DNA from 2 places in the Bacillus sp. ISL-35 genome. Region 1 is predicted to be linked to the other one. Evidence: a T-box and tRNA genes for the amino acid it is inferred to sense, from the RefSeq annotation. Region 1 holds a T-box; the other holds one or more tRNA genes.

The links. The T-box of region 1 lies ahead of leuS (leucine--tRNA ligase). A T-box ahead of a tRNA ligase gene usually reads a tRNA of that ligase, here a tRNA-Leu.
Region 2: it has a tRNA-Leu gene. The T-box ahead of leuS (leucine--tRNA ligase) is inferred to sense a tRNA for this amino acid. The anticodon was not compared.

What each region holds. Positions count from the first base shown of each region.
Region 1 is NZ_JAGGQK010000013.1:31,714-40,742, forward strand. It holds gene J7E38_RS17220 (sporulation protein Cse60) at 1-140, opposite strand, end outside; gene J7E38_RS17225 (rhodanese-like domain-containing protein) at 197-508, opposite strand; gene leuS (leucine--tRNA ligase) at 684-3,098, opposite strand; T-box leader at 3,182-3,402, opposite strand; gene J7E38_RS17235 (nuclease-related domain-containing protein) at 3,751-4,125, shown strand; gene J7E38_RS17240 ((Fe-S)-binding protein) at 4,776-5,492, shown strand; gene J7E38_RS17245 (LutB/LldF family L-lactate oxidation iron-sulfur protein) at 5,553-6,983, shown strand; gene J7E38_RS17250 (LutC/YkgG family protein) at 6,980-7,699, shown strand; gene J7E38_RS17255 (3-hydroxybutyrate dehydrogenase) at 7,738-8,514, opposite strand; gene J7E38_RS17260 (GntP family permease) at 8,531-9,029, opposite strand, start outside.
Region 2 is NZ_JAGGQK010000018.1:28,204-37,232, reverse strand. It holds tRNA gene J7E38_RS19970 (tRNA-Asn) at 1-37, shown strand, start outside; tRNA gene J7E38_RS19965 (tRNA-Ser) at 42-133, shown strand; tRNA gene J7E38_RS19960 (tRNA-Glu) at 151-225, shown strand; tRNA gene J7E38_RS19955 (tRNA-Val) at 252-327, shown strand; tRNA gene J7E38_RS19950 (tRNA-Met) at 496-569, shown strand; tRNA gene J7E38_RS19945 (tRNA-Asp) at 573-648, shown strand; tRNA gene J7E38_RS19940 (tRNA-Phe) at 807-882, shown strand; tRNA gene J7E38_RS19935 (tRNA-Tyr) at 953-1,037, shown strand; tRNA gene J7E38_RS19930 (tRNA-Trp) at 1,046-1,119, shown strand; tRNA gene J7E38_RS19925 (tRNA-His) at 1,131-1,206, shown strand; tRNA gene J7E38_RS19920 (tRNA-Gln) at 1,247-1,321, shown strand; tRNA gene J7E38_RS19915 (tRNA-Gly) at 1,328-1,402, shown strand; tRNA gene J7E38_RS19910 (tRNA-Cys) at 1,412-1,486, shown strand; tRNA gene J7E38_RS19905 (tRNA-Leu) at 1,529-1,613, shown strand; tRNA gene J7E38_RS19900 (tRNA-Gly) at 1,666-1,739, shown strand; gene J7E38_RS19895 (B3/B4 domain-containing protein) at 1,876-2,544, opposite strand; gene queG (tRNA epoxyqueuosine(34) reductase QueG) at 2,652-3,809, shown strand; gene J7E38_RS19885 (amidase domain-containing protein) at 3,900-4,790, shown strand; gene trmL (tRNA (uridine(34)/cytosine(34)/5-carboxymethylaminomethyluridine(34)-2'-O)-methyltransferase TrmL) at 4,866-5,345, shown strand; gene nfsA (oxygen-insensitive NADPH nitroreductase) at 5,405-6,154, shown strand; gene J7E38_RS19870 (PrkA family serine protein kinase) at 6,677-8,572, shown strand; gene J7E38_RS19865 (hypothetical protein) at 8,671-8,865, shown strand.

The sequences.
Region 1 (9,029 bases):
TCATCCTCTTCTTCAGGTATGACCGCGACATTGTATTTAATGTCGAGAAGTTTTTTTTCATCTAGCTTTTCAAGAAACACGTTCATATCCTGTTCGAGATCTTTTTCATGCTCATGATCAAACACTCTGACCTGGATCAAGGGAATCTTCCTTCCTTTTTACCATCCATTCTGGCCAGATTTTCAGAATCTTATAATTATGGGCGTTTTGTTTCTCCGCCCCAGCTCATCATGCCGCCAACCATGTTACGGACTTTGTAGCCTTGCTCGTTCATGTAGTGGCAGACATTGCCGCTGCGTGCGCTTGAACGGCAGATGAAGATATATTCTTTGTCCTTGTCGAATTCGTTCATTCTTTCAGGAATTTCGCCCATTGGGATGTGCTTGGCTCCAGGGATCATGCCGGATTCAACTTCGTCATGTTCACGTACGTCCACCATTTCAGGCTTTTCGCCTGCTTCCAGTTTCTTTTGAAGCTCTTCAGTTGAGATTGTTTCAATTTTATTCATAAGTCATTTCCTCCAATTTTCAATAAAATTTATCCTTATTCAAGGATCAATACACCATATTGTATTTTCCCCTATTTATTATATAAAAACTCCTTTTATAATACAAAGAAAAAACCTCATGGGGTATTCTTATATAAAAACAAAGGACCGCCATAGCGATCCCTTGCAAAACGTATTAGTTAGCGACAATGTTGACAAGCTTTCCTGGTACTGCTATCACTTTTCGAACTGTTTTGCCGTCGATTTGTTCCTTAACGGTATTATCGCCCATCGCGATCTGCTCAAGAGTTTCTCTGTTTGCATCGGCAGGTACCATCATTTTTGCTTTGATCTTGCCGTTCACCTGAACAACGATTTCAACTTCGTCATCGACAAGCTTGGCTTCATCATATGCTGGCCATGCTGCATAAGTGATAGACTCGCTGTTTCCAAGCTTTTCCCAAAGTTCTTCTGTGATATGCGGCGCTATTGGCGCAAGCATTTTCACGAAACCTTCGACGTATGCCTTAGGAAGCTCCTCAGCCTTGTATGCTTCGTTAATGAAGACCATCATTTGAGAAATCGCTGTGTTGAAACGAAGTCCTTCATAGTCTTCTGTTACCTTTTTAACCGTCTGGTGGTAGACTTTTTCAAGGTTTTGGTTTTCCACATCTTTGATCTTCGAGCTCAGGCTGCCGTTTTCATCGACGAACAGGCGCCAGATACGGTCAAGGAATCGGCGTGATCCGTCAAGTCCATTTGTAGACCATGCAATCGAAGCTTCAAGCGGTCCCATGAACATTTCGTAAAGGCGAAGTGTATCCGCACCATGGCTTCCGACGATTTCATCCGGGTTGACGACATTGCCTTTTGATTTACTCATTTTTTCATTATTTTCACCAAGGATCATCCCCTGGTTGAAAAGCTTCTGGAATGGCTCTTTCGTATGGACAACACCTACATCGTAAAGGACCTTATGCCAGAAACGAGCGTAAAGCAAGTGAAGTACAGCGTGCTCCGCGCCTCCGATATAAATATCAACAGGCAGCCACTGCTTTAATTTTTCTTCATCGGCAAGTGCCTGGTCATTCTTCGGATCAATATAGCGCAAATAGTACCAGCAGCTGCCACCCCATTGCGGCATTGTGTTCGTTTCCCTGCGGCCTTTTTTGCCTGTTTCAGGATCCACTACATTCACCCAGTCATGAATATTGGCAAGTGGAGACTCGCCTGTACCAGAAGGCTTGATATCCGTCGTTTTAGGAAGAACAAGCGGAAGCTGGTCCTCCGGAACTGCTGTCATTGTGCCATCTTCCCAGTGAATGATCGGAATCGGCTCGCCCCAGTAACGCTGGCGGCTGAATAGCCAGTCACGAAGACGGTAAGTAACCTTCTTCGTACCGATACCTTTTTCCTCAAGCCATGCAATCATCTTACTGATTGCCTCTTCCTTGCCCATTCCGTTAAGGAATTCAGAGTTGATGTGCTCGCCGTCGCCAATGTATGCTTCTTTTTCAATGTCTCCGCCGGCAACGACTTCCTTGATCTCCAAATCGAATTTCTTAGCGAACTCGTAGTCACGCTCGTCATGTCCCGGTACTGCCATGATGGCGCCAGTTCCATAAGAAGCAAGAACATAGTCCGCGATCCAGATTGGCATTTTTTCTCCATTAACTGGATTGATTGCATAGGCCCCAGTAAAGACGCCAGTTTTGTCCTTGGCAAGATCTGTACGCTCAAGATCGCTCTTGCTCTTGATTTCATCGATATATTTTTCGACTGCTGCTTTTTGTTCTGATGTAGTGATTTTATCAACTAATTGATGCTCAGGTGCAAGCACTGCATATGTTGCGCCGAACAGTGTATCCGGACGTGTTGTGAAAACCGTGAATGTACCTTCATGTCCTTCGATGTTAAAAGTGATTTCCGCACCTTCCGAACGGCCAATCCAGTTGCGCTGCATATCCTTCAGACTCTCCGGCCAATCAAGCAAGTCAAGGTCTTCAAGAAGGCGGTCCGCATAGGCAGTGATCCTCAACATCCACTGTCTCATCGGACGGCGTTCCACCGGATGTCCTCCGCGCTCACTTTTACCGTCGATCACTTCTTCATTCGCTAAAACTGTCCCTAGTGCCGGGCACCAGTTAACAGCGACTTCGTCAATGTACGCAAGCCCTTTTTCATAAAGCTTAAGGAAAATCCACTGAGTCCACTTGTAGTATTCAGGATCAGTCGTGTTGACTTCACGGTCCCAATCGTATGAAAAACCTAATGCCTTGATTTGGCGGCGGAACGTATTAATGTTCTTCTCGGTGAATTCTGCCGGGTCATTCCCGGTATCCAGCGCGTACTGCTCTGCTGGAAGTCCGAATGCATCCCAGCCCATTGGATGTAGGACGTTGAATCCCTGCATCCTTTTCATGCGGGAAAGGATGTCAGTTGCCGTATAACCTTCCGGGTGTCCAACGTGAAGGCCGGCACCAGAGGGATACGGGAACATATCAAGTGCGTAAAACTTCTCTTTCCCTTTATCTTCAGTTGTTTTGAAGGTTTTATTCTGTTCCCAATAAGCTTGCCATTTACTCTCGATTTCCTGATGGTTGAAACTCATCGCAATGTCCTCCTGTTTGATTTCGATTTATTTTTTATTTTTAGCGGATGAATTTTTGCAAATAAAAAACTCCCGCCCCTGTAAAAAGGGACGAGAGGTTATGTATGATCTCCCGCGGTACCACCCAAATTAGTGTGTAACACTCGCTTCATTCATCCTTAACGCGGAAAACGGCAAACGCTACTTGTTTGTTCACGTCTGCGACTCAAAGGCGAGTTCATGATGGATCCCGTCTGGCTTGCACCAACCGCCAGCTCTCTACAACAGGCTTTACACCACTACTGCTCCTTATCGAAGTCTTTCGTTATGAATATAGAGTAATTGTAATAAAATTCCCCTGCAGATGCAAGCGGGGATGGAAATAAATGATTATGGAGAGTAGTTTATGAGTGGGCGCGGTGTTTTGTGTAGGATTTCCACCTTGTTTTCGGACACATTTTTGGAAAAAATCGTGGAGAATTTCCAGTTCGCGGAATCGCGATTGATTTTCGCGGAATCAACTTGTACTTTCGCGGAATTACGGTGAATTTTCGCGGAATTAACCTCTCATATCGCGGGATTCCAAGACTTTTTTCAAAAAACAAATGAAATTAAAGGATTTTTAGCGGCGATAACGAATGTACTTGGTAAAACTTAATATGGAGTGATGCAAGTGATCGCAAAATATCGTACAATCCCCATGGAAATCCTCATTTATGAAGCCATTATCCGCCGTTTGCCTGATCACCACCCTCGAAAACCTGAATTCCTCTCCAAACTAAACCGATGGAAAGCAGGATACAAGGGGGAAAAAGAAGTAGACTACTATCTTTCCCTGTTTCCCGACGACGACTTAACAATTTTTCAATACCTCAGGCTTCCCCACCATAACGGTCATTTCCAAATTGATACTTTGATCATCAGCGCCTGGTTTATAGCAGTTATCGAATCGAAGAATTTTGCAGGCACGATTGAACTCGACCCTGAATTGGATCAATTGCTCCAGAATTCAGATGGCGCAGAAAAGGCATATAGCAATCCAATTTAACAAGCTGAAATCCAAAGTTCCCACCTCGCCAAGTGGCTTCTTAAACACCAACTTCCTCTGCCTCCGATAGAGATGTTTGTTACAATCAGCAATCCTCAGACCATTATCAAAAATCCATACCACCACAAAGAAGTAGCCTATAGACTATGTCGGACAGCAAGAATTCCTTTCAAGATTTCCACTTTAAAATCAAAGCATGATAAAGAACAACTGACAAACAAGGATATAAAAAAAGTTACCAGGCTGCTGCTCAAACAACATGAACCTTTCATACCCGATCCGAAATCACTGGATATCCCTCCGGATCTTATTACCGGTTTCATGTGCCCCCATTGCAACACTTTCAGGATGGACCGCACCCATGGAGCATGGTTTTGTAAAAATTGCGGGAAGACATCAAAGGAAGCACACAAGGCTGCTGTGAGAGATTATTTTCTTTTATATGGTCCGGTTTTTAACCAATATACAATTGAGGAAATTCCTCCATATTGATTCAGAAGATACAGTCACTCGAATCCTCCATTCAATGAATCTTCATACTGCCGGTACCACCAAAAACAGAACCTATTCCCCGCCAAAAGATTTTTTCAACTGACCATTTTAATATAGTACTATTAAAGTAAAAAGATAGATGAAATGAGGCGGACCAAATGAAGGTGACTCTTTTTGCGACTTGTTTGGTTGATCTGTTCCAGGGCAATGTGGGAAAAGCGACGGTGGAGCTGCTGGAGCGGCTTGGCTGTGAAATTGACTTTCCTGAAGCGCAGGTTTGCTGTGGGCAGCCTGCGTATAACAGTGGCTATGTGAAAGAAGCAAAAGCGGCGATGAAGTCGATGATTGATACATTCGCAGATGCCGAGTATGTTGTCTCCCCTTCTGGCTCATGCATTGCGATGTTCCATGAATATCCTCATATTTTTAAGGGGGACCCAGTTTGGGAACCGAAGGCGAGAAATCTTGCGGAAAAATCGTATGAGCTGACGCAGTTCATTGTTGATGTTTTAAAAGTCGAAGATGTCGGAGCCCGGTTTGAAGGAAAGGCAACCTATCACACCTCCTGTCATATGACAAGGCTGCTGGGCATTAAACAAGAACCTATGATTCTTTTAAAAAATGTAAAAGGGCTCGAATTCACCGAGCTCCCGGGCAAGGAGCAGTGCTGCGGTTTCGGCGGTACTTTTTCAGTGAAAATGGCCCAGATCTCTGAGCAGATGGTCGATGAAAAAGTCATGCATATCGAGGAAACAGAAGCGGAATATTTGATTGGGGCTGACGCTGGATGCCTGATGAACATCGGCGGACGGATCGATCGAAAGGGCAAGCCGATCAGGGTTCTGCATATCGCAGAGGTGTTGAACAGCCAGTAAGGTTGTAATTAAGTTACTGAAAATCCGGTAATGCGGATTAACCGATAAGGAGGAATTCCTATGCCAATGAAAATCGGGACTGATGACTTTAAAGAGCGTGTTGCAAATGGCATCGATGACTCATTCATGAGAGGCGCGGTTGCGGGTGCGCAGGAGCGGATGGGGACACGCAGGCAGGATGCTGCGGATGAACTGGGGAACTGGGAAGAATGGCGCAGTCTTGGAGAGGAAATCCGCCAGCATGTGCTCGACAATCTCGATTACTATCTGGAGCAGCTGAGCGAAAATATTGCCAAGCGCGGCGGCCATGTTTTTTTCGCTCAGACCGCTGAAGAGGCAAATGATTATATTAAAAGCATCGTGAACAAAAAGAACGCGAAAAAAATCGTTAAAGCGAAATCAATGGTCACGGAAGAAATCAACCTCAATTCCACTCTTGAACAGGCTGGCTGCACGGTTGTGGAAACGGATCTTGGCGAATACATTCTCCAGGTGGATGATCATGATCCGCCGTCGCATATCGTTGTCCCAGCTTTACATAAAAACAAAGAGCAAATCCGGGACGTTTTTGCCAAAAAACTCGGCTACCAAAAGACGGAGAAGCCAGAGGAACTCGCCTGGCATGCCCGAGAAATGCTGAGAAATGAATATTTGACTGCAGACATCGGGATCACCGGCTGCAATTTTGCCGTGGCGGAAACAGGGTCGTTCGCCCTCGTCACAAATGAAGGAAATGCGGACCTGGTGACTTCCCTGCCAAAAACACAGATCACAGTGATGGGGATGGAGCGGCTCGTCCCGACATTCGAAGAGCTGGAGGTACTGGTCAGCCTGTTGACAAGAAGTGCTGTCGGGCAAAAGCTGACGAGCTACATCACGGTTTTGACAGGACCACGTGAGGAGCTGGATGTCGATGGACCAGAGGAATTCCATCTTGTCATCGTCGATAATGGCCGCTCCAAGATTCTTGGGACCGAGTTCCAGCCGATCCTGCAGTGCATCCGCTGTGCGGCATGCATCAATGTCTGTCCGGTTTACCGCCATGTCGGCGGGCATTCCTATGGCTCCATCTATTCCGGTCCGATAGGCGCGGTGCTGTCCCCGCTGCTCGGCGGGTACGATGAATACAAGGAGCTTCCCTATGCCTCAACACTGTGCGGAGCATGTACGGAAGTTTGTCCGGTAAAAATTCCGCTTCATCAGCTTTTGCATAAGCATCGTCAGGTGATCGTCGAGGAGGAAGGCAAAGCACCGATTTCCGAAAAACTCGCCATGAAAGCGTTCGGGCTTGGCGCAGCGTCCCCGATGCTGTATAAGTTCGGGTCGAAAGCAGCCCCTGCTGCGATGAATCCTTTTACATCTGGAGATAAAATTTCAAACGGGCCCGGACCGTTAAAGGCCTGGACAGAAATCAGGGAATTCCCAGCTCCAAACAAAGAGAGATTCAGGGACTGGTTCAAGAACAGGGAAAAAGGAGGCGGGAAATTATGACGGGGACCATTCAAAACCGGGATGCATTCCTCAACCAGATCGCCAATTCATTGGGCAGGAGCCGGCGCAAGAATGGTGTCACGGTACCTGATTGGCAGCACCGGCCTCAGGATGAAGTTTTAAGCGAGGCAACTACCGATGAGTTAGTCGAAGTCCTTAAAAATCAATGCTTGAAAATCCACACAAGCCTTGTGACGACAGACCTGGAAACTCTGCCTTCTACTCTGGATAAGGTTGTCCACGACTATGGCGGCGGTCCGGTTGTGTCGTGGAAGGATCAACGTTTTGCAGACTGGGGACTTGATTCACTGATGAAAAAACAGTGGCCTTCTGAAAATATTGAATTCCATCAATGGGATTATTCAAAGGGCGAGGAAAATATCCGCCAGGCTGAGCGGGCGAATGTCGGAATCACGATTAGCGAATTCACCCTTGCAGAATCCGGCACCGTCGTCTTACTTAGCAACCAGGATAAAGGACGGACAGTCAGTTTCCTCCCTGCCACCTATATAGCATTGATTCCTAAAAGTACAATCATACCGCGCATTACCCAGGCAGCGCAGAAGCTCCGGGAAATGCATCTGTCCGGAAAAAAAGTGGCCTCCTGCATCAACTTCATCACAGGGCCAAGCAACTCAGCGGATATTGAGCTGAACCTGGTGGTCGGAGTACATGGACCAGTAAAAGCTACTTATATCGTCATTGAGGATTTGTAAAAAAAGCCGGCTTCCGAAAAGGGAAGCCGGCTTTAAACTTATTGAATGGTATAACCTCCGTCAATGACTGCCGCCTGGCCAGTGATTCCTTTTGCAGCGTCACTGGCCAGGTAATGAACATAACTTGCGATTTCCTCGACAGCCAGCAGGCGTTTCTGGGGCACGAGCGGAAAAATGACTTCTTCAAGAACCTTTTCAATTGGGACATTCCTGGTCTCCGCCAGGCTTGATAGCTGATTGCGAACCAAAGGGGTATCGACATATCCCGGGCAAACAGCGTTGACGGTGATTCCATGTTCGGCGGTTTCAAGTGCAGCTACCTTCGTCAATCCAATGACTCCGTGCTTGGCGCTGTTATATGCTGCCTTACCGGCAAATCCGACTAGCCCATTGATCGACGCCATGTTGATGACCCGGCCAAAACCTTGCTTTTTCATGACCGGCAGTACATATTTCAAGGCTACAAACGGTGCTGTAAGCATGACTTTTATCAACAGTTCGAATTTTTCCGTCGGGAAGTCTTCGATCATGGATACATATTGCAGGCCGGCATTGTTAATGAGAACATCAACACGGCCAAAGTGGTCGACGCATTTCGCAACTGCCTGCTCAATGTCTTTTTCGCTGGTTACATCACATTTCAAACCAGCAGCTTCATGTCCTGATTCATGCAGACTGGCCGCTGCTTTTTCTACCGTTTCTTCCTGTAAGTCTGTCAAAAATACTTTTCCGCCCTGTTCAGCAAAACTCTTGGCGATCTCATACCCGATTCCCTGGGCGGCACCGGTTATCAGGACTACTTTATCTTTTAGCATCGGGAAACTCCTTTCCTTAAATACCTAATCCTAGTGAGAATAGAACAATCGCGATAGCCACACCAATCAGCGGAACAATGACCGTCACTGCTGCCACTGGATTGTAGGCATCCTGATGGGACTCGCCGCAAATCGCCCTGACAGTCGTAACCACGTAACCGTTATGCGGCAGGGAATCAAGCGCTCCGGAGGAAATCGCCGCTACCCTGTGCAATGCTTCCGGATTGACGCCCATGTCCATGTAGTGAGGTGCAAGTAACGGAAGCGCGATTGCCTGACCTCCGGAAGCCGAACCAGTCATCCCGGCAATGACGCTGACGGCAATCGCCGCCCCGATCAACGGGCTACCAGGTATATTCGTCATCGCATCAACTGCGGTTTGGAAAGCCGGCACCGCTTTCGCCACACCGCCAAACCCAACAACGGCAGCAGTATTTCCGATCGCAATCAAGGCGCCCATCGTTCCTTCTGAGAGTGCTTCCCAGAAATTTTTGAAATACTTGCGATTCAGCAAA
Region 2 (9,029 bases), on a different contig from region 1:
CGAGCGGTCGTAGGTTCGAATCCTACCTGCGGAGCCAATTTGGAGAGCTGTCCGAGAGGTCGAAGGAGCACGATTGGAAATCGTGTAGACGGTCAACGCTGTCTCAAGGGTTCGAATCCCTTGCTCTCCGCCATAGAAACTTAAATAAACGGCCCCTTGGTCAAGCGGTTAAGACACCGCCCTTTCACGGCGGTAACACGGGTTCGAATCCCGTAGGGGTCACCATTCATTTTAATTAATAACTTATTAATGGAGGATTAGCTCAGCTGGGAGAGCATCTGCCTTACAAGCAGAGGGTCGGCGGTTCGATCCCGTCATCCTCCACCATAAATACTAATGATAATACTTTTATCGTCGCGGGGTGGAGCAACGAGCGTTACTTCACTGTATGAACTGCGAGTTGTACCGATCGAGCTGCTACTTGAGTAAGCTTCCTGAGATCGGGACAGTCAATGCTCTCTAAGAGCATAAATTGAATGATATTTTTATTACCGTCGCGGGGTGGAGCAGTCCGGTAGCTCGTCGGGCTCATAACCCGAAGGTCGCAGGTTCAAATCCTGCCCCCGCAATCTGGTCCCGTGGTGTAGCGGTTAACATGCCTGCCTGTCACGCAGGAGATCGCCGGTTCGATCCCGGTCGGGACCGCCATTTTTATAAGCTTCAGGCAACAATATCATAGTAGCTCAGTCGGTAGAGCAAGTTGCTCACATCATCGAAGAAGCTTCTGCGGCAACTTGCGAGAAAGACCGAAGGTCATTCGAGCAAAGGACAAAAGCCTAACAGAATTTAGACAACAATATCATAGTGGCTCAGTAGCTCAGTCGGTAGAGCAAAGGACTGAAAATCCTTGTGTCGGCGGTTCGATTCCGTCCTGAGCCACCATTTAAAATGATCCTGGTTAATCAGGAAATTGAGTAAATGGGTTTTTCAACATCGGAAATGATGTTATAATGGAGGGGTAGCGAAGTGGCTAAACGCGGCGGACTGTAAATCCGCTCCCTCAGGGTTCGGCGGTTCGAATCCGTCCCCCTCCACCATTTATCATAGGGGTATAGTTTAAAGGTAGAACGAAGGTCTCCAAAACCTTTGGTGTGGGTTCGATTCCTACTACCCCTGCCAATTTTATTATGGCGATTGTGGCGAAGTGGTTAACGCATCGGATTGTGGTTCCGACATTCGTGGGTTCGATTCCCATCAGTCGCCCCATTTCAAATCACATATTCAATCAGTATTGAATATAATATATTGGGCTATAGCCAAGCGGTAAGGCATCGCACTTTGACTGCGACATGCGTTGGTTCGAATCCAGCTAGCCCAGCCATTTTTTGCGGAAGTAGTTCAGTGGTAGAATACAACCTTGCCAAGGTTGGGGTCGCGGGTTCGAATCCCGTCTTCCGCTCCAATATAATATGGCGGCATAGCCAAGTGGTAAGGCAAAGGTCTGCAAAACCTTTATTCACCGGTTCAAATCCGGTTGCCGCCTCCACTAATTATTTAGTGGCAATAGCAGTACTTGAAATCTTCATATGCCGGTGTGGCGGAATTGGCAGACGCGCACGACTCAAAATCGTGTTCCTTCTGGAGTGTCGGTTCGACCCCGACCACCGGTACCATCTTTTTTTAAAACAGGATTTCCTGTTTTCTTTATTTTCATAAGATATGTATGCGGGTGTAGTTTAGTGGTAAAACCTCAGCCTTCCAAGCTGATGATGAGGGTTCGATTCCCTTCACCCGCTCCATACATACGTGACTAACGCAGTATATCGTTTCTTGAAAACGACGTGCTGCGTTTTTATTTTATCCGGCAATATTGATGGGGGCGGATCTTTCTTATTCCAAAGGGATAGACTGTCATGGGAATAAAAAAGGGATGCATCAGCATCCCACAAGTCTATATGTACCCGTTCCTCCATGAATCTGGGTGAACATGTTCATAAGTGATTCAGTCATCTTCTCCATGTCTGTTAAAGGGGAAGAAGGCCTTAAATAGACAATCTGCAACGCGTTTCTTGTTTCTTCTGTCACTGCCGTTCTTTCAGAATCGACGAAAGGGCTCCCGAACGGCCCTCTATCGTCCGCAGAAAGGATCAGGTTAGCCAGGTTATTGGTTCTCCCGTTCAGGCCAGCGTACTCTTCATTTTCTTCGCCAATTTTAATCGTGACATTCCCCTTCAGTTTATTACTATCGTAAACTCCAATTGGAATTTGATATTCGAGTGAGAAGAAATTATTCAGATCTATTGCACTATGTAACGATTGAAGATAATTCTGCTTTGAGATCCTTCGGTAGAGGGCTTCGGCAGAGTGTCTATATCGGTTTGGATCCTTTCCCGTTGTTTTGAATATTCCTCGCCACTCTTTGATTCCATCAAGCTCTGTTACGTTTTTTTCCAAAAGGTCAAAGTATATGGATTCCTGGAAGAGCTGCAGTCTGCCTTTCAACATTTGAGGAGATTCTCCTACTTGTATATCCTTATACTCGATCATTCCGATTGTAAATCCGGGAATGAGATCGCATATCGCCCTGGAAACTTGAATTTCCATTGATTCCACCTCCAAATCTGCTTTAAAATAGTTTATCATAAAAGAGATTTGCTTTTAAATTTATCGAATTTAAATATAGATATTAAAATGGAAAGGAGGATTCTATAATGGATACGGCAAGTTTGAAAAAGGAGATCATAGCATACAGCAAAACGATCGGCATCGATAAAATTGGTTTTGCAGCACCATCAACCTTTGAAGAGATGAAGGTCCGGTTATACAGGCAGCAGGAACTTCACTATCAATCCGGGTTTGAAGAAAAGGACATTGAAAAGAGAACGGAGCCTGCACTGATTTTTGACACTCCTAAATCAATCATTTCGATTGCTCTCGCTTATCCTTCAAAAATGAAGACGAAAGTGATCAGCAAGAAGGGAGAAAGGCGTGGAATCTTCTGTCGTGCTTCATGGGGAACTGATTACCATGCGGTCCTGAGGGACAGGCTGAGAAAACTAGAGGAATTCATTGCTTTGAAAGTTCCCGGAGCCCGCTTCAAATCAATGGTCGATACGGGTGAACTGGTTGACAGGGCAGTTGCTGAACGTGCGGGAATCGGCTGGAGCGGGAAAAACTGTTCGATTATCACACCTGAGTTTGGCTCATACGTCTATCTGGGCGAAATGATCACGAATATCCCATTTGAGCCGGACCATCCCATGGAGGACCGCTGTGGCAGCTGCAACAAGTGTGTGGATGTCTGTCCTACAGGTGCGCTGGTACAGGGCGGCCAGCTGGATGCGCAAAAATGTATTGCGTTCGTGACTCAAACTAAGGGTTTTTTAGCAGATGAATTCAGGGAGAAGCTCGGAAACCGTTTATATGGATGTGATACTTGCCAGACTGTGTGCCCTGAAAATAAAGGCAAGGATTTTCATTTCCATATAGAGATGGAACCAGATCCTGAGATTGCGAAACCGCTGCTGAAACCTTTATTGACCATGAGCAACCGTGAGTTCAAAGAAAAGTTCGGACATGTATCCGGATCGTGGCGTGGTAAGAAGCCTATCCAGCGTAATGCGATCATTGCCCTTGCTCATTATAAGGATGATACAGCAGTGCCTGAGTTGATAATGGTCATGAAGGATGATCCAAGACCTGTTCTGAGAGGAACGGCAGCGTGGGCGCTTGGCAAAATTGGCGGACGTGCCGCCTTGGACGCATTGGAGCATGCTTCAATTGTCGAGAAGGATGAAGAGGTATTACAGGAAATCAGTAAAGGCCTGGATTTTTTTAATGAAAAGGAACAGACCGATATGCCAATTTAGGACCGAATGGATTTTAATGAATCCATTCTTTTTTAATGCCTGAAATCCCTTTTACCTTCATAAACATGATAGGTGAAGGGAGAGATGAGTATGCGTGAACAACTGCAGGAGCTGCTGGAACAGCGAGTCCTTCAATGTGTATCCATGCCTCGCAATCAATTGCATGAGTGTCCGGGCATTGAGTTAAAAAAGCAGAGCTTTGCAAACAGGTCTGCTGAAATTGTAAAAGCAAAGGCAGATGGCAGGATCAAGCAAAAATTTGAAGATAAGGAGAATGCCTCTGTTCTATATGATGTTCACTTTCAGTATTTGATCAAGCAAAGAGGTTTATTTTACATGGAAGAGGAAGTGGAAAAGAGGCGAGCAGAATTTTATAAAGGTATCCTGGTAAAGGACGAGAAGTTGAATGAAATTGAACCTGCGGAGAAAATTGAGGAAGAGCTGCCTGCCTTTTCGCATGAGACGGACGGACAGGAGAGGAAAGGCTTCCGATATGACAGGTTAAAGGCGGTCCAGTATGCTGAACGCTGGTGGAATGACTATAATCCCGCATATAAGAAGTTTGAAGTGGATTGTACCAATTATATATCGCAATGTCTGCATGTTGGCGGGGCACCGATGCGCGGCTATCCAAACCGAAGCAATGGCTGGTGGATGCAAAGTAATAATTGGAGCTTCAGCTGGTCGGTCGCAAATGCGTTGCGCTGGCATATTCCTGGTTCAAAGTTTGGGTTAAGGGGAAGAGAGGTGGGCAGTGCAGAAAAGCTGAAGCTCGGCGATGTGATCTGTTACGATTTCCAGGGGGATGGACGGTTTGACCATACGACCATTGTAACCGGACATGATGGGGACGGAATGCCGCTTGTCAACGCCCATACGTATAACAGTCGGATGAGGTACTGGGCATATGAAGATTCAACTGCCTATACCCCGAACATAAAGTATAAGTTCCTGACGATTACTGATGACCGTGATGAATGAATGTCGGGGCCATTTCTTTTGCTGTGAGGGAGTGTAATGGTATAATAGCTGTAGTTTTGATTAGAGGTGAAAGTCATGGCATTGCATGTTGTATTATACCAGCCGCTCATTCCAGCAAACACTGGCAATATTGCGCGCACATGCGCTGGTACCGACACCGAGCTTCACTTGATCAGGCCATTGGGGTTTTCAACGGATGATAAGATGCTGAAGCGTGCCGGGTTGGATTATTGGGAACACGTAAAAATCCATTACTATGATTCGCTGGATGATTTTTATCAGCAGAACGAGGGTGGAGAATTCTTTTATGTGACCAAATTTGGCAAGAAGGCGCATTCTGCTTTCGATTATAGTGCAACCGATCAGGAGTACTTCTTTATTTTCGGCCGGGAGACAACCGGACTTCCTTCAGAAGTGATTGAAAACAATATGGATAGATGCCTTCGGCTGCCTATGAATGAAAATATTCGTTCGTTAAACTTGTCCAATACAGCCGCTATCCTGATTTATGAGGCATTAAGGCAGCAGGATTATCGCGATTTGCGCAAAAATTAGGAGGCCTTTTCAGGTCTCCTTTTTGGCATTACCATCATATTGAAGGAGCTGAGAGAAGAATGAACAAGGTAATCGAAACCATTTTAAACCATCGCTCGGTAAGGAGCTTTAAAAATCAGGTGCTGGACCGTGAACAGATAGAAGCGATTGTAAAAAGCGCACAGGCAGCTTCTACCTCGAGCTTCATCCAGGCGTATTCGATTATTGGCGTAACGGACCAGGAAAAGAAGGACAAGCTGTCTGAAATTGCCGGGAATCAGGCATATGTCGCAGCTAATGGCCATTTTTTCGTGTTTTGTGCGGATCTTTACCGTCATAAGGTCTTAGCCGGGATGGAGAATGCCGATTTAAATGACTCAATTGAGAGTACGGAGAAATTCATGGTTGCATTGATTGATGCAGCACTGGCCGCGCAGAATGCTGCAATTGCTGCTGAATCAATGGGTCTTGGTATTTGCTATATCGGAGGAATCCGCAATGACCTGGAAGCGGTAAAGGAAGTTTTGAAGACGCCTGAACATGTGATTCCTCTGTTTGGCATGGCAGTAGGCTATCCTGATCAGGAGACGGATTTAAAGCCTCGTCTGGCAATGGAACATGTCTATATGGAAAATGAGTATCAGCAGGACCAGAGCTTGTTTGAGAAGCAGCTGCAGGATTATAATGAAACGACCTCGCAATACTACCGTGAAAGAACGGGAGGGAAACGTGAGGACACCTGGACCGGCCAAATGGCCAAGATGCTAGGTCGTAAATCGCGGATGTATATGAAGGAGTTTGTAGAAAAACAGAATTTAAATAAAAAATAAGGCTCTTTTCTCAAACTTTGTTGCTATTGAAACAAAATTGGATTGAATTAGCTGTAATTCTTCGTAAAAGTAGACGCTTTATATGAGAAAAGAGCATTCAAACTATATACCGACCGCTAAAATAGGTATATATTACGTTAAAATCGGCTTTAGGATTTTAACAACAATCTTTACGAAAACAGCCAAAAATAATGATAAAAAAGCTGCCAATCGGCAGCTTTTTATTTTTTGGTGATCCCCGGCTTATCATCGTAACCTGAAGTGAAGATTGCAGATAAGAATGCAACTGTGACGCCCAGAATTAGAATTAGTTTCATGTATGTAAGCCTCCCTTTTATTCGATTTTGTCCATATAAAAATTATTATAGCCTATTATCTCCGAACTGTGAAGGAGATGCCTCTATTTTTGCACGGAGAATTAAAAAGGACAATCAGGACAGCCCAACGAATACGCATGTTCAAATTGTTTGCTGCATAGAATTTATTAATCGTCTCTTGATAACGCTACATGGGGAGGTCCATATGGATATTTTAAAAAAGATTGAAATGTATCGCCAGGATGAAGAGAAGCTGAAGTGGGAAGGGACGTTCAGGGAATATCTTGAAATTGTGAAGGAACAGCCATGGGTTGCTCAATCGGCACATTCGCGTGTATATAATATGATCAAAGACGCAGGAATTGAAAGCGACAAAGGCAAAAAAAGGTATTCCTTCTTTAGTTCCCAATTATTTGGCCTTGAGGAAGCATTGGAGAGGCTTGTCGAAGAGTATTTCCATCCAGCGGCTAAAAGGCTGGATGTCAGGAAACGGATCCTGCTGTTGATGGGACCGGTGAGCGGTGGAAAATCCACCCTGGTCACAATGCTGAAAAGAGGATTAGAAGCATACTCACATACTGACAGAGGGGCGATATACGCCATTAAGGGATGCCCTATGCATGAAGATCCGCTGCATATGATTCCGCATCATCTCCGCAAGGATTTTTATGATGAATATGGTATCAGGATTGAAGGCAATCTGTCGCCGCTTAATATGATGAGGCTTGAACAGGAATATGGCGGCAGGATAGAAGATGTTATTATCGAGAGAGTCTTCTTCTCAGAGGACAAAAGAACCGGGATTGGCACATTCAGCCCATCTGACCCAAAATCGCAGGATATCGCGGATTTAACCGGAAGCATTGATTTCTCCACGATTGCCGAGTACGGTTCAGAATCCGATCCGAGGGCATATCGCTTTGATGGTGAACTGAATAAAGCGAACCGGGGGATGATGGAGTTCCAGGAAATGCTGAAGTGTGACGAGAAATTCCTCTGGCATTTGCTGAGCCTGACACAGGAAGGCAATTTTAAAGCGGGAAGATTCGCCTTGATCAGTGCGGATGAACTGATTGTTGCCCATACGAATGAAACAGAGTACCGTTCATTCATTTCAAATAAAAAGAACGAAGCACTGCATTCACGTATAATCGTGATGCCGATACCTTACAACTTGAAAGTGTCTGAAGAAGAGAAAATTTATGACAAGATGATCAGGGAAAGCGATGTAAATGATGTCCATATCGCACCGCATACACTTAGGGTGGCTGCAATGTTCACAATCCTTACGCGCCTGAAGGATCCGAAAAAAGGTGATATTGACCTGATCAAGAAGATGCGGCTGTACGATGGTGAAAGTGTAGAGGGTTATAACCGGGCCGATGTTGAGGAATTGAAGAAAGAGCATCAGGATGAAGGAATGAGCGGGATTGACCCTCGCTATGTCATCAACCGGATTTCTTCCACAATAATCAGGAAGGAAGTTAAAACGATCAATGCACTTGATGTTTTACGGTCATTGAAAGAGGGACTTGACCAGCACCCTTCGATCACTGCAGAAACAAGAGAGCGTTATTTGAACTATATATCTCTTGCCCGTAAAGAGTATGATGATATCGCCAAGAAGGAAGTCCAAAAGGCATTCGTGTATTCATACGAAGAATCAGCTAAAACCCTTATGGATAATTACCTTGATAATGTTGAGGCATATTGCAATAAGGCGAAGATGCGTGATCAGCTGACTGGAGAGGAAATTAATCCGGATGAAAAGCTGATGCGCTCGATTGAAGAGCAGATTGGCATTTCCGAAAATGCGAAAAAAGCGTTCCGCGAAGAGATTTTAATCAGAATTTCTGCTTATGCGCGCAAAGGCAAGAGGTTTGACTACAATTCGCATGACCGCCTGCGTGAAGCGATCCAGAAAAAGCTTTTTGCTGATCTGAAGGATGTTGTGAAGATTACGACTTCAACGAAGACTCCTGATGAGACGCAACTGAAGAAAATCAATAATGTTGTCGCAAGGCTGATTGATGAGCATGGCTACAACTCCACTTCCGCAAACGAATTGCTGCGGTATGTTGGAAGCTTGTTAAATAGATAGCCAGCGAGGACCTGCAGATTGCAGGTCCTTTTCAGCTTGTGGTACAAGAGTTTATTTAGATTCCATAGAGGGAATAGTACAGGCAAGAGGTGATAATGATGGCAAAAGAAGAATTACCAAAAGACTTACCAAGAAACTATGTCCCGAAAAACAGTTCCATGGCGCGTAATGAAGATGAAATCGAAAATCTGGGCAAGCAAATGGAACATCGCCGCAGTGGCGAAGTTTTAAAAGAGGAATATGATAAAGTACCAGACCCAATTCAATTTGATAAAGCGAATGAAAAGAAATAACCTTTGCCGATTATGCAAAGGTTATTTTTTTGCCCGAAAAGGGGGCCTGAGTTATTGCGAAAAAAAAGATGGTGTGTACAGCCTAATTTCAAGCACTATAAATAGATTCAACTTGTAAAATGGGCTTGTCCTGCACTAGGAGAAAGAAGTAATTGTCAAAATTA